Regions from separate parts of the Streptomyces sp. NBC_00086 genome, predicted to be linked through region 2. Evidence: riboswitches for the same ligand, from Rfam matches in the RefSeq annotation. Region 2 holds a riboswitch; each other region holds the start of a gene.

Region 1 (3,262 bases), 3.9 Mb from region 2:
CCGGCGGACTGGACTTCGCCGAGCGCGCCGACCTCGCCAGCCGCTCCCAGCAGATCGCCGTGGCCGAACGGGTCCTGGCGTCCCAGGGCCCCCAGGCGTGGCCGCTGTGCGGAGTGCAGGCCGGTCTGACGCAGGACGCGCCCGCCGCCGTGGTGGACCCGGGCCTGCCCGGTGGTTCCGGATCCGTCGCCCCCGCTCCGTCCCGCCCGGACGACGCGGTGCCCCACACCGGTTTGGGCAGCACGTCCACGGACTTCGGGGCCCCGTCGCAGGAGGGTCCGAGCTCCTCGGCCTCGGTCCTGCCCGAGTATCCGATCGGCGTGCCGGGCGAACTGCCCGTCATGCCCACGCCGGACCTCCAGACGCCGACTCCCGGCCTCCCGGGCGACCCGACGGCTCCCACGAGCCCGGCGGACCCCACCACCCCCGCGCCGCCGTCCGTGGACCCGACGCTGCCGGTCGATCCGACCCTGCCCGTGGATCCGACCCTGCCGGTCGACCCGACGGCTCCGGTCACCCCGTCCGACCCGGGGAACTCGGCAGACCCGACGAACCCGGCAAATCCGGTCAACCCGGTTGATCCCACGGCCCCGACGACTCCGGCCGCACCCGGCGAGTCCGCCTCCCCGACCGCTCCGGCGACCCCCGGAGCGACCGAGGGCGGCGGCAAGCACCGCGGCGCGGCCGCCGTCGAGACGCCCGCCGCCGCTGACGCCGCGTCGGAACCGACGTACACCGTGCAGGAGGGCGACAGCCTGATCGAGATCGCGGACGCCAACGGAGTGAAGGGCGGCTGGAAGGGTCTCTATGCGGCCAACGAGCAGGTCATCGGCGGCGATGCGGACCTGATCAAGCCCGGTCAGAACCTGGATCTAACGCAGCAATAGGGACACTTGAGGCGCCCGGAACCAGCTGATTGTCCGTTTTCTGTAAGTGAGACATGTGTCTCTTCAGGTCAACTGGCGTGTCCGGCCCGCAGGGTTCCGCAAACCCCGCCCTCACCTGCGCAAACGCCCTTTCGGGGAGCGCAAGTAGGCACGTTTCCCCCCGATGTCGCTCGTTGAACATCGGGGGGAGACCTGTCTACCTTCTGAATCGCTCGCCACCGCGGGCTCCTTCGACCGCATCGCCGAATCCTGCCGGCGGACGGAGGGAACACTCGTCGCGTAAAGCGCCGAAGGCAGGAGCGGGGGAACCAAGGTAGGCGCCGGAACCGGCCGTTGAGAGACGGTCACGGAACCGGCTAGGGGTTAAGTCGAGCGCTAGGTCGCTCGGCCGGGCACTCACTCGCCCGAACCCGACAGCTCACCTCGTAGGCGTCGGTGAGGAGAACTCCATGCTGCTTTCGGGCAAGGGCAAGCACCGTCGTGGCTCCAAGGCCGTCCGCATCGTCACGCTCGCCGGCGTCGCCGGTGTCGCCGTGGCCGCGCCGCTGATGGCCGCGGGTACCGCCTCGGCCGCGACCGCTTCCGAGTGGGACCGCGTCGCCTCGTGCGAGTCCGGCGGCAACTGGTCCATCAACACGGGCAACGGCTACTACGGCGGCCTGCAGTTCTCGTCCTCCACGTGGGCCGCGTACGGCGGCAAGGCGTACGCCTCGCAGGCCAACCAGGCCTCGAAGTCCCAGCAGATAGCCATCGCCGAGAAGGTCCTCAAGGGCCAGGGCAAGGGCGCCTGGCCGTCCTGTGGCGTGGGCCTGTCGAACTCCTCCTACACCGGCGGCTCGGCGGAGGCACCCTCCAAGCCGAAGACCCAGCCGAAGCAGGAGAAGAAGCAGGAGAAGAAGGTCGAGTCGAAGAAGGCGACCGAGCGCGTCGAGGCTCCGACCACCCGCTCCGAGCGTCCGGCCGCCGCGCCGAAGACCGAGGCCCCCAAGACGGGCAACGGCTCCTACGCGGTCAAGTCCGGCGACACGCTGGGTGCGATCGCCGACGCGAACAACGTGACCGGTGGCTGGGAGAAGCTCTACGAGCTCAACAAGGACATCGTCTCGGACGCCGACCTGATCTTCCCGGGCCAGAAGCTCAAGCTCAGCTGAATCCGGACTCCGGCCGAAGTCGGACTCGGGCCGAGGCCGGACCACGGCCGAAGCTGAACCCCGGCTGAAACCTGCGAGAACGGTCGTGTCCGCTTTCGCGACGCGCAGTAGTTCCACCACGCAATTCCACCGCCCGGCGCGCAACCCCCTTCGCGCCGGGCGGTGCTGTGTGCGGATGCCTCCGGTCTGACGGAGCCTCCGAAAGACCGATGATCAAGGGTCCTATGTCCTGTAAGAGGGGCATTCAGGCCCTTTTTCGTCCCAGCCTCCGGGCGGTCGGCTGGCCGAGTGCCCGGAGACGGTTAGGCTCTAAGCGGCCAGGCCATCCCACGGCCTGACATGCCACCGCACACCCAGCGTCACATCCCAGAAGGAGATGCTCGTGCCGTCCATCGACGTCGTCGTAGCCCGGGAAATCCTGGACTCCCGAGGCAACCCCACGGTCGAGGTCGAGGTGGGCCTCGACGATGGCAGCACCGGCCGTGCTGCAGTCCCGTCCGGCGCCTCCACCGGAGCGTTCGAAGCCGTAGAGCTCCGTGACGGTGACCCCAACCGCTACATGGGCAAGGGCGTAGAGAAGGCCGTCCTCGCCGTCATCGAGCAGCTCGGCCCGGAGCTCGTCGGCTACGACGCCACCGAGCAGCGCCTGATCGACCAGGCGATGATCGACCTGGACGCCACCGAGAACAAGGGCTCCCTCGGCGCCAACGCCATCCTCGGCGTCTCCCTCGCCGTCGCGCACGCCGCGTCCGAGGCCTCGGACCTGCCGCTCTTCCGCTACCTCGGCGGCCCGAACGCGCACCTGCTGCCCGTTCCGATGATGAACATCCTGAACGGTGGGTCGCACGCCGACTCCAACGTCGACATCCAGGAGTTCATGATCGCCCCGATCGGCGCGGAGTCCTTCTCCGAGGCCCTTCGCTGGGGTGCCGAGGTCTACCACACCCTCAAGAAGGTCCTGCACACCAAGGGCCTCTCCACCGGTCTGGGCGACGAGGGCGGCTTCGCGCCGAACCTGGAGTCGAACCGCGCCGCGCTCGACCTCATCGTCGAGGCCATCAAGCAGGCCGGCTACGTCCCGGGCAAGGACATCGCGCTCGCGCTCGACGTCGCCGCGTCCGAGTTCTACAAGGACGGCAAGTACGAGTTCGAGGGCCAGTCCCGCTCGGCCGCCGAGATGACCGAGTACTACGAGGAGCTCGTCTCCGCGTACCCGCTCGTGTC
Region 2 (3,262 bases):
CCGCAGGGACTCCTCCGCCGCCTCCGGGTCCGCCGGCACCGTGCGCGGCCGGCGCGGGGGCGCGACGTACGACGGGCGCTCGCCGAACGACCACGGCGCGGCGGTGGGTGCGTGCAGCAGCGGCGCATACTGCCGCAGCCCCCACCACGCTCCGGGCTGCGGCGCCGCTCCCAGCCGGTGTCCGAGCCAGGCCTCGCACTCCGCCGTCGTACGGGGCCGGTCGGCGAAGTCCAGCAGCTCCGGTACGAGGACGTCGGCGTCCTCGGCCGTCAGCCCGGAGTCCGTGAAGCGGGTCCCGAGCCGGGCGGCCCGTACGGAGGGCTGCACGGCCTCCCGGAAGGGCGGATAGTCCTGCGCGTGCACGGCGTGCAGGGTCAGCCGCATCAAGGTCGACTTGACCACCTCGCGCCCCGTGAAGGCGGCGTCGAGGTCGGCCGGGTCGAAGCCGGAGAGCCGGTTCCACAGCGCGAGGTACGGCGAGGCCGCGTGCTGCGCCTGCAGGGCGACCACCCGGCGGACCGCGTCACCGACGTCCATCACCTCGCGCCGCAGCAGCAACTGCCGTGCGAGCGTGGAGCGGTTGAGCTCCCTTGCGCTGACCTTCATGCCGCGACCGTCCCGTCCCCTGTCGAAACGGGCAGCCTAACCGGCACCTCCGACAGCGCCTCGGATGCAGATCCGGATGCGGCCCCGGGTTCAGACCCGGGTTCAGATGCTGACGCCCTTGGACCGGAGGTAGGCCAGCGGGTCGATGTCCGAGCCGTACGAGGGCCCGGTGCGGATCTCGAAGTGCAGGTGCGGGCCGGTCGAGTTGCCCGTGGAACCGGAGAGGCCGATGGTCTGCCCGCCGGTCACGCTCTGGCCGGAGGAGACGGACAGCTGGGAGAGGTGCGCGTACTGGCTGTACTTGCCGTCGGCGTGCCGGATGACGACCTCGTTGCCGTACGAGCCGCTCCACCCGGCGGAGACCACGGTGCCGGCGCCGACCGCCTTGACGGTGGTGCCGCTGCTCGCGGCGAAGTCGACCCCGGTGTGGTAGCCGCTGGACCACATGGAGCCGGCGGTCTTGTACGCGGTGGAGGTGCCGCCGCCGACCGGGGCGACGAAGCCGGTCGACGCGGAGCCGCCCTGCTGCTTGGCGGGCGCCTTGCGGGCGGGGGCCTTGGCGACGGGCGCGGCGGCCTCGTCGGAGGAATCCGACGAATCACCGGAAGCGGAAGAACCGGAGGAAGCCGAAGAATCGGAGGAAAGAGACTTCTTGGCCGGCTTCGGCGTTTCGGCCGGCGCGGACTCGGCCGCCGCGGCCGGAGCCGAGCCCTTCGCGCCGAGCGTGAGCTTGAGGCCCGGGTGGATCAGCGACGGGTCGGCGCCGACGGCCTCGCGGTTGTCCGCGTAGAGCTGCTCCCAGCCACCGGTGAGCTGACGGCTCTCGGCGATCTTGGAGAGGTAGTCGCCCGGCACCACGGTGTAGACGGTGGGGGCGGCCTGCGCGGCGGCGGGCGCGGCCTGGAAGGCCGACACGGCCTGCGGGGCCTGGACCGGAGCTGCGGCGGGCGCGGCGGCCGGGACGCCCGCGGCGTGGGCGCCGGTGGCGCCGAGCAGCGGAAGCGCGAGGGCCGCGCCACCGGTGCCCGCGACGGCGAACCCGCGGGATATCGAGCGGGACTTGGGACGGCGGTGCTTACCCGTTCCGGACATGGCGAATTCCTCTCCGACGCCTGCGAGGTGAGCTGTCGGGTTCGGACTGGAGATGTCCGGCCGTACGTGCGCCGTTGAACAGCACATGGACGGCTTCACCCCGAGCTGTCCCGTTGTAAAGATCCCGAAGGAGCTCCGGAACAGCGGCTTACCTGGTTCCCCCGCTCCTGCCGCGCGCGTGAATAGTCGGGTGCGGTTTCCGGACGGCGGCAGGATTAGGCGGTCCATCCGGATCGATCGCGAAGGTAATCCAGCCCGGCGGCACGGAACAAGTCCCGAATTCCCCCATGGATTCCAAGTGATGATGGACCGACGGAATTACGGTCACCCTGCGTCCATTCCCCTCCCCCAACAACCGTCCGGACAGGGGAATTCGCCCTTCGCGATCAGGCACTCACGGTCACCGTATGATCTGGCTCACGGGGACGTGTCCGATCTCGCCCCTCGCTATGGCAAGTTGTCAGCAACCAACGTAATTCGGACACGCGCGACGACGACCACACGGAGACACGGAGGAGCCCCTGTGACCCAGCAGATACCCCAGAGCCCCCACACCGATCCGGTGGCGCCGGAACCGGCACTGACGGGAGTCCGCAACTTCCGTGACGTGGGCGGATTGCCGGCCGCGGACGGCCGGACGGTCAAGTCAGGACGACTGTTTCGAAGCGGACATCTGGCGCATGCCACCGAAAGCGACGCGGAGTTCCTCGGATCGCTCGGACTGCACACCGTCTTCGACTTCCGCAACGGCGCCGACCACGCCCTGGAGGGTCCGGACGTGGAGCTGCCCGGCGTGCGCAACGTCGGCATTCCGCTGTCGGATCCGGCCGACGGCCGGGAGTTCTGGAAGATGGTCCGCGAAGGGGACCTGGCGCAGCTCCGCGAGATCCTGGGCGAGGGCAAGGCCGCCGCGCGGATGTCCCGTTCGTACCGGACGATGATCCGGACCCGGACCGCCGAGCACAGCCGGGTGGTGCACGCGCTCGCCGAGGACAGCGTCCCCGCGCTCATGCACTGCGCCGCCGGGAAGGACCGGGCCGGGCTGTCGATCGCCGTCACCCTGCTCGCGCTGGGTGTCGGGCGGGAGGCGATCCTCGCGGACTACCTGGAGTCGAACGCCCCGCACAACCGCTACCGGGTCCGCCGGGGCAACGGCTCGCCCGAGGCCCGCGCCCCCGAGGTGATGGAGCTGCTCGCCCCGCTCTTCGATGCCCGCGCCGCGTATCTGACCGCGGCCTTCGACACCATCGACGAGGAGTGGGGCGGTGTGGAGCGCTACCTCGCCGAGGGCCTCGGGCTCGCGCCCGAGACCCTCGGCAGGCTCCACGACCGGCTGCTGGACTGACGCCCCACGAGGTGGGCCGTCAGCGGTTGGCGACGGCCTGCCTCACCAGTGTCCGGCCGAAGTCCCACATCAGCGCGCCGCCGCCGTGGGCCTCGTCCATGACCGCGCGGAAGGCGCCGACGAAGCGGTCGACGTCCGCCTCGTCCACGATCAGCGGCGGGATCAGCTTGATCACTTCCAGGTGGTCGCCGGAGACCTGGGTGAGGATCCGGTGCTTCT
Region 3 (3,262 bases), 920 kb from region 2:
TCCTGTTCGGTCGGCTCGGCCACGCAGGCGCCCGCGTGCCGCCGGGTGGTCACGAACCCCTCGGACTCCAGCGTGCGCAGCGCCTCGCGCACCGGGACGCGCGAGACTCCGTACCGGCGGGCCAGCACCTCCTCGGTCAGCCGGCCGCCGGGCCCGAACACTCCGGAGACGATGTCGTCGCGGATCGCTGTGCATACCGTGTGCGCGGGAATACGCAAGACCGGACCTCCGCCTTTTTCGTATGACTGTGCGCGTTGCGACTCTATTGCAACACACGATAATTTCCGAGAGCGGCCGGAAATACGAAACATTCACACACCGCGGAACACAAGGCGGGGTACAAGGCGGAGCACAAGACCCGGGTACGGCGCGGAGGACCAAGCGCGCGGCGAGAAGCGCGAAGGCCCCGGCTCGAAGAGAGCCGGGGCCTTCGCGGAAGACGTGCGGTGGGGCGAGCGGGTCAGACGGTGACGCCGTGCGAGCGCAGGTACGTGACCGGGTTGATGTCCGAGCCGTAGTCGGCGCCGGTGCGGGCCTCGAAGTGCAGGTGCGGGCCGCTGGAGTTGCCGGTGGAGCCCGACAGGCCGATCTTCTGGCCCGGGGTGACCTGCTGGCCGACGGAGACGCTCAGCGAGGACATGTGGCCGTACTGGGTGTACGTGCCGTCGGCGTGCTTGATCACGACGTTGTTGCCGTACGCGCCGCCGTAGCCCGCCTCGACCACGGTGCCGAGGCCCACGGCGTGCACCTCGGTGCCGGAGGCGGCGTGGAAGTCGATGCCGGTGTGGCTGCCGGAGGACCACATGCCGCCACCCGCGTGGTACTGGGTGCTGACGTAGGTGTTGTCGAGCGGCGACACGAAGGTGTTGAGGCGCTTGCGCTCCTCTTCGCGGGCGGCGCGCTCGGCGGCCTCGCGCTCGGCCTTGGCCTGCGCTTCGGCCTTCGCCTTGGCTTCGGCGGCCCGCTGCCTGGCGTCGGCCTCGGCCTGCGCCTTGGCGGCGGCGGCCTCGGCGGCGCGCTGCTGGGACTGGGCCTGGGCCTCGACGTCACCGGCGAGCTCGTCGGCCACCACGATGGTGTTGAGGGTGCCGGTGTCCTCGATGGAGGGGGACTGGTCCGCGGCGAACGCGGGACCGGCCAGGGAGCCGACGACGCCGGTTGCGGCGAGGGCGGCTATGCCGGCGTAGCCGGCGGTCCTGCGGCTCATACGGCTCGGGCCACGGTGCTTGCCGGCGGCACTACTGCCAAACGCCATGAAGGGGCTGATCCTTTCCTTCCCTCTCGCCTACCGGGTTAGCTGACGGGTTCGGAGCAGGAAGGTCTCCTACGGGCCCCCTCTTGCGAGGCGGTCCGATTCACCCCAGGGACACAAGTGGGTCCCCGGCTCCCCAGGCTCGCGCCTGACGGGGACTCGGCGATCGCTGTCCGGTGCCGCGGGCGCGGCGGTTACAACTGACGAACAGCACGGCCGACGCTAGGCGGATCATCAGTCAATCGCCAAACAGACACGCCCTTTTGTTGCGCACGCCACACCACATACAAGCAACCACACCATCAAAGGGACAGAAAAGGCAAAAGGGACCCCGGCGGACAAGCCGCTGGGGTCCCGTGCCGGATTTCCGCGCCCGGCGGGCCAGTTGGCGGCCCGCCGGCAGTCAACGGACGGTCAGTTGGTGACCACGGTCACTTCGCCGATCCCGAGGGCCCGCACCGGCTCCTCGATCTGCGAGGCGTCACCGACCAGGACCGTGACCAGGCGGTCCACCGGGAAGGCGCTGACGACCGCCGAAGTGGCCTCCACCGTTCCGGTTTCGGCGAGGCGCGCGTACAACTGCGCCTGGTAGTCGTCCGGGAGCTCCTGCTCGACCTGGTCGGCGAGCGTGCCCGCGACCGAGGCGGCCGTCTCGAACTTCAGCGGGGCGACGCCCACCAAGTTCTGCACGGCCACGTCCCGTTCGGCGTCGGTCAGGCCGCCCTCCGCGAGGGTGCGCAGCACCGTCCAGAGGTCGTCCAGGGCCGGGCCGGTGTTCGGGGTGTCCACCGAGCCGCTGATGGCGAGCATCGAGGCACCCTTGCCGTCGGCGGTGGAACGCAGCACCTGGCCGAAGGCGCGCACGCCGTACGTGTACCCCTTCTCCTCGCGCAGGACCTTGTCCAGCCGGGAGGTGAGGGTGCCGCCCAGGCAGTACGTGCCGAGCACCTGCGGGGCCCAGACCCGGTCGTGCCGGTCGGCGCCGATGCGGCCGATCAGCAACTGCGTCTGGACCGCGCCGGGGCGGTCCACGATGACCACGCGGCCCGTGTCGTCGGCGGTGATCGGCGGGACCGGGCGCGGGGCGGTGGTGTCACCGGTCCACGCGCCCAGGGTGTCGGCCAGGACGGCGTCCAGGTCGATGCCGGTCAGATCGCCCACGACCACCGCGGTGGCGGTCGCGGGGCGCACGTGGGCCTCGTAGAAGGCGCGTACGGCCGCGGAGTCGATGCGGGCGACCGTCTCCTCGGTGCCCTGGCGCGGGCGGGACATCCGCAGGGAGGCCGGGAAGAGCTCCTTGGAGAGCTGCTTGGCGGCGCGGCGCTGCGGGTTGGCGCTCTCGTGCGGGATCTCGTCGAGCCGGTTGCGCACCAGACGGTCGACCTCGGAGTCGGCGAAGGCCGGTGCGCGCAGCGCTTCTGCGACCAGGCCCAGCGCCTTGTGCAGGCGGGAGGCCGGGACCTCCAGGGAGACCCGCAGGCCGGGGTGGTCGGCGTGCGCGTCGAGGGTGGCGCCGCAGCGCTCCAGCTCGGCGGCGAACTCCTCGGCGGAGCGCTTGTCGGTGCCCTCGGACAGGGCGCGGACCATGATCGTGGCCACGCCGTCGAGGCCCTCGGGCTCCGCGTCGAGCGGGGCGGTGAGGTTGATCTCGACCGCGACCACCTGCTGGCCCGGGCGGTGGCAGCGCAGCAGGGTCAGGCCGTTGGCCAGCACCCCGCGCTCGGGGGCCGGGAAGGCCCACGGCTGCGGCTCGCCGGCCTCGGGGCGCGGGTGGAAGGTCATCGTGACGGCTGCGGTGTCGCTCACTGCTCCGCCCCCTCGTTCTCGTCGCTCGCGTCGGTCTCTTCGGTGTCGTCCACGGCGATCGGCTCATAGACGAGCACCGCCCGGTTGTCGGGGCGCAGTCGGGCCGCGGCCACGGCCTGCACCTCCTCGGCGGTGACGTCGAGGACGCGCTGGACGGCGGTCAGCGCGAGCTGCGGGTCGCCGAACAGCACCGCGAAGCGGCAC

What was found. Region 2 has a riboswitch for cyclic di-AMP ahead of OG276_RS04965 (LysM peptidoglycan-binding domain-containing M23 family metallopeptidase). Riboswitches for the same ligand answer to the same signal wherever they lie in the genome.
Positions count from the first base shown of each region.
Region 1: it holds a riboswitch for cyclic di-AMP, as region 2 does, so the genes downstream of both, OG276_RS22600 (transglycosylase family protein) here and OG276_RS04965 (LysM peptidoglycan-binding domain-containing M23 family metallopeptidase) in region 2, are expected to answer to the same signal.
Region 3: it holds a riboswitch for cyclic di-AMP, as region 2 does, so the genes downstream of both, OG276_RS08820 (M23 family metallopeptidase) here and OG276_RS04965 (LysM peptidoglycan-binding domain-containing M23 family metallopeptidase) in region 2, are expected to answer to the same signal.

Region 1 is NZ_JAPELZ010000001.1:5,012,140-5,015,401, forward strand. It holds gene OG276_RS22595 (transglycosylase family protein) at 1-887, shown strand, start outside; cyclic di-AMP (ydaO/yuaA leader) riboswitch at 1,163-1,334, shown strand; gene OG276_RS22600 (transglycosylase family protein) at 1,337-2,038, shown strand; gene eno (phosphopyruvate hydratase) at 2,415-3,262, shown strand, end outside.
Region 2 is NZ_JAPELZ010000001.1:1,076,362-1,079,623, forward strand. It holds gene OG276_RS04960 (winged helix DNA-binding domain-containing protein) at 1-606, opposite strand, end outside; gene OG276_RS04965 (LysM peptidoglycan-binding domain-containing M23 family metallopeptidase) at 709-1,698, opposite strand; cyclic di-AMP (ydaO/yuaA leader) riboswitch at 1,703-1,897, opposite strand; gene OG276_RS04970 (tyrosine-protein phosphatase) at 2,222-3,043, shown strand; gene OG276_RS04975 (aspartate aminotransferase family protein) at 3,063-3,262, opposite strand, start outside.
Region 3 is NZ_JAPELZ010000001.1:1,994,330-1,997,591, forward strand. It holds gene OG276_RS08815 (GntR family transcriptional regulator) at 1-218, opposite strand, end outside; gene OG276_RS08820 (M23 family metallopeptidase) at 461-1,255, opposite strand; cyclic di-AMP (ydaO/yuaA leader) riboswitch at 1,268-1,427, opposite strand; gene OG276_RS08825 (pitrilysin family protein) at 1,667-3,034, opposite strand; gene OG276_RS08830 (pitrilysin family protein) at 3,055-3,262, opposite strand, start outside.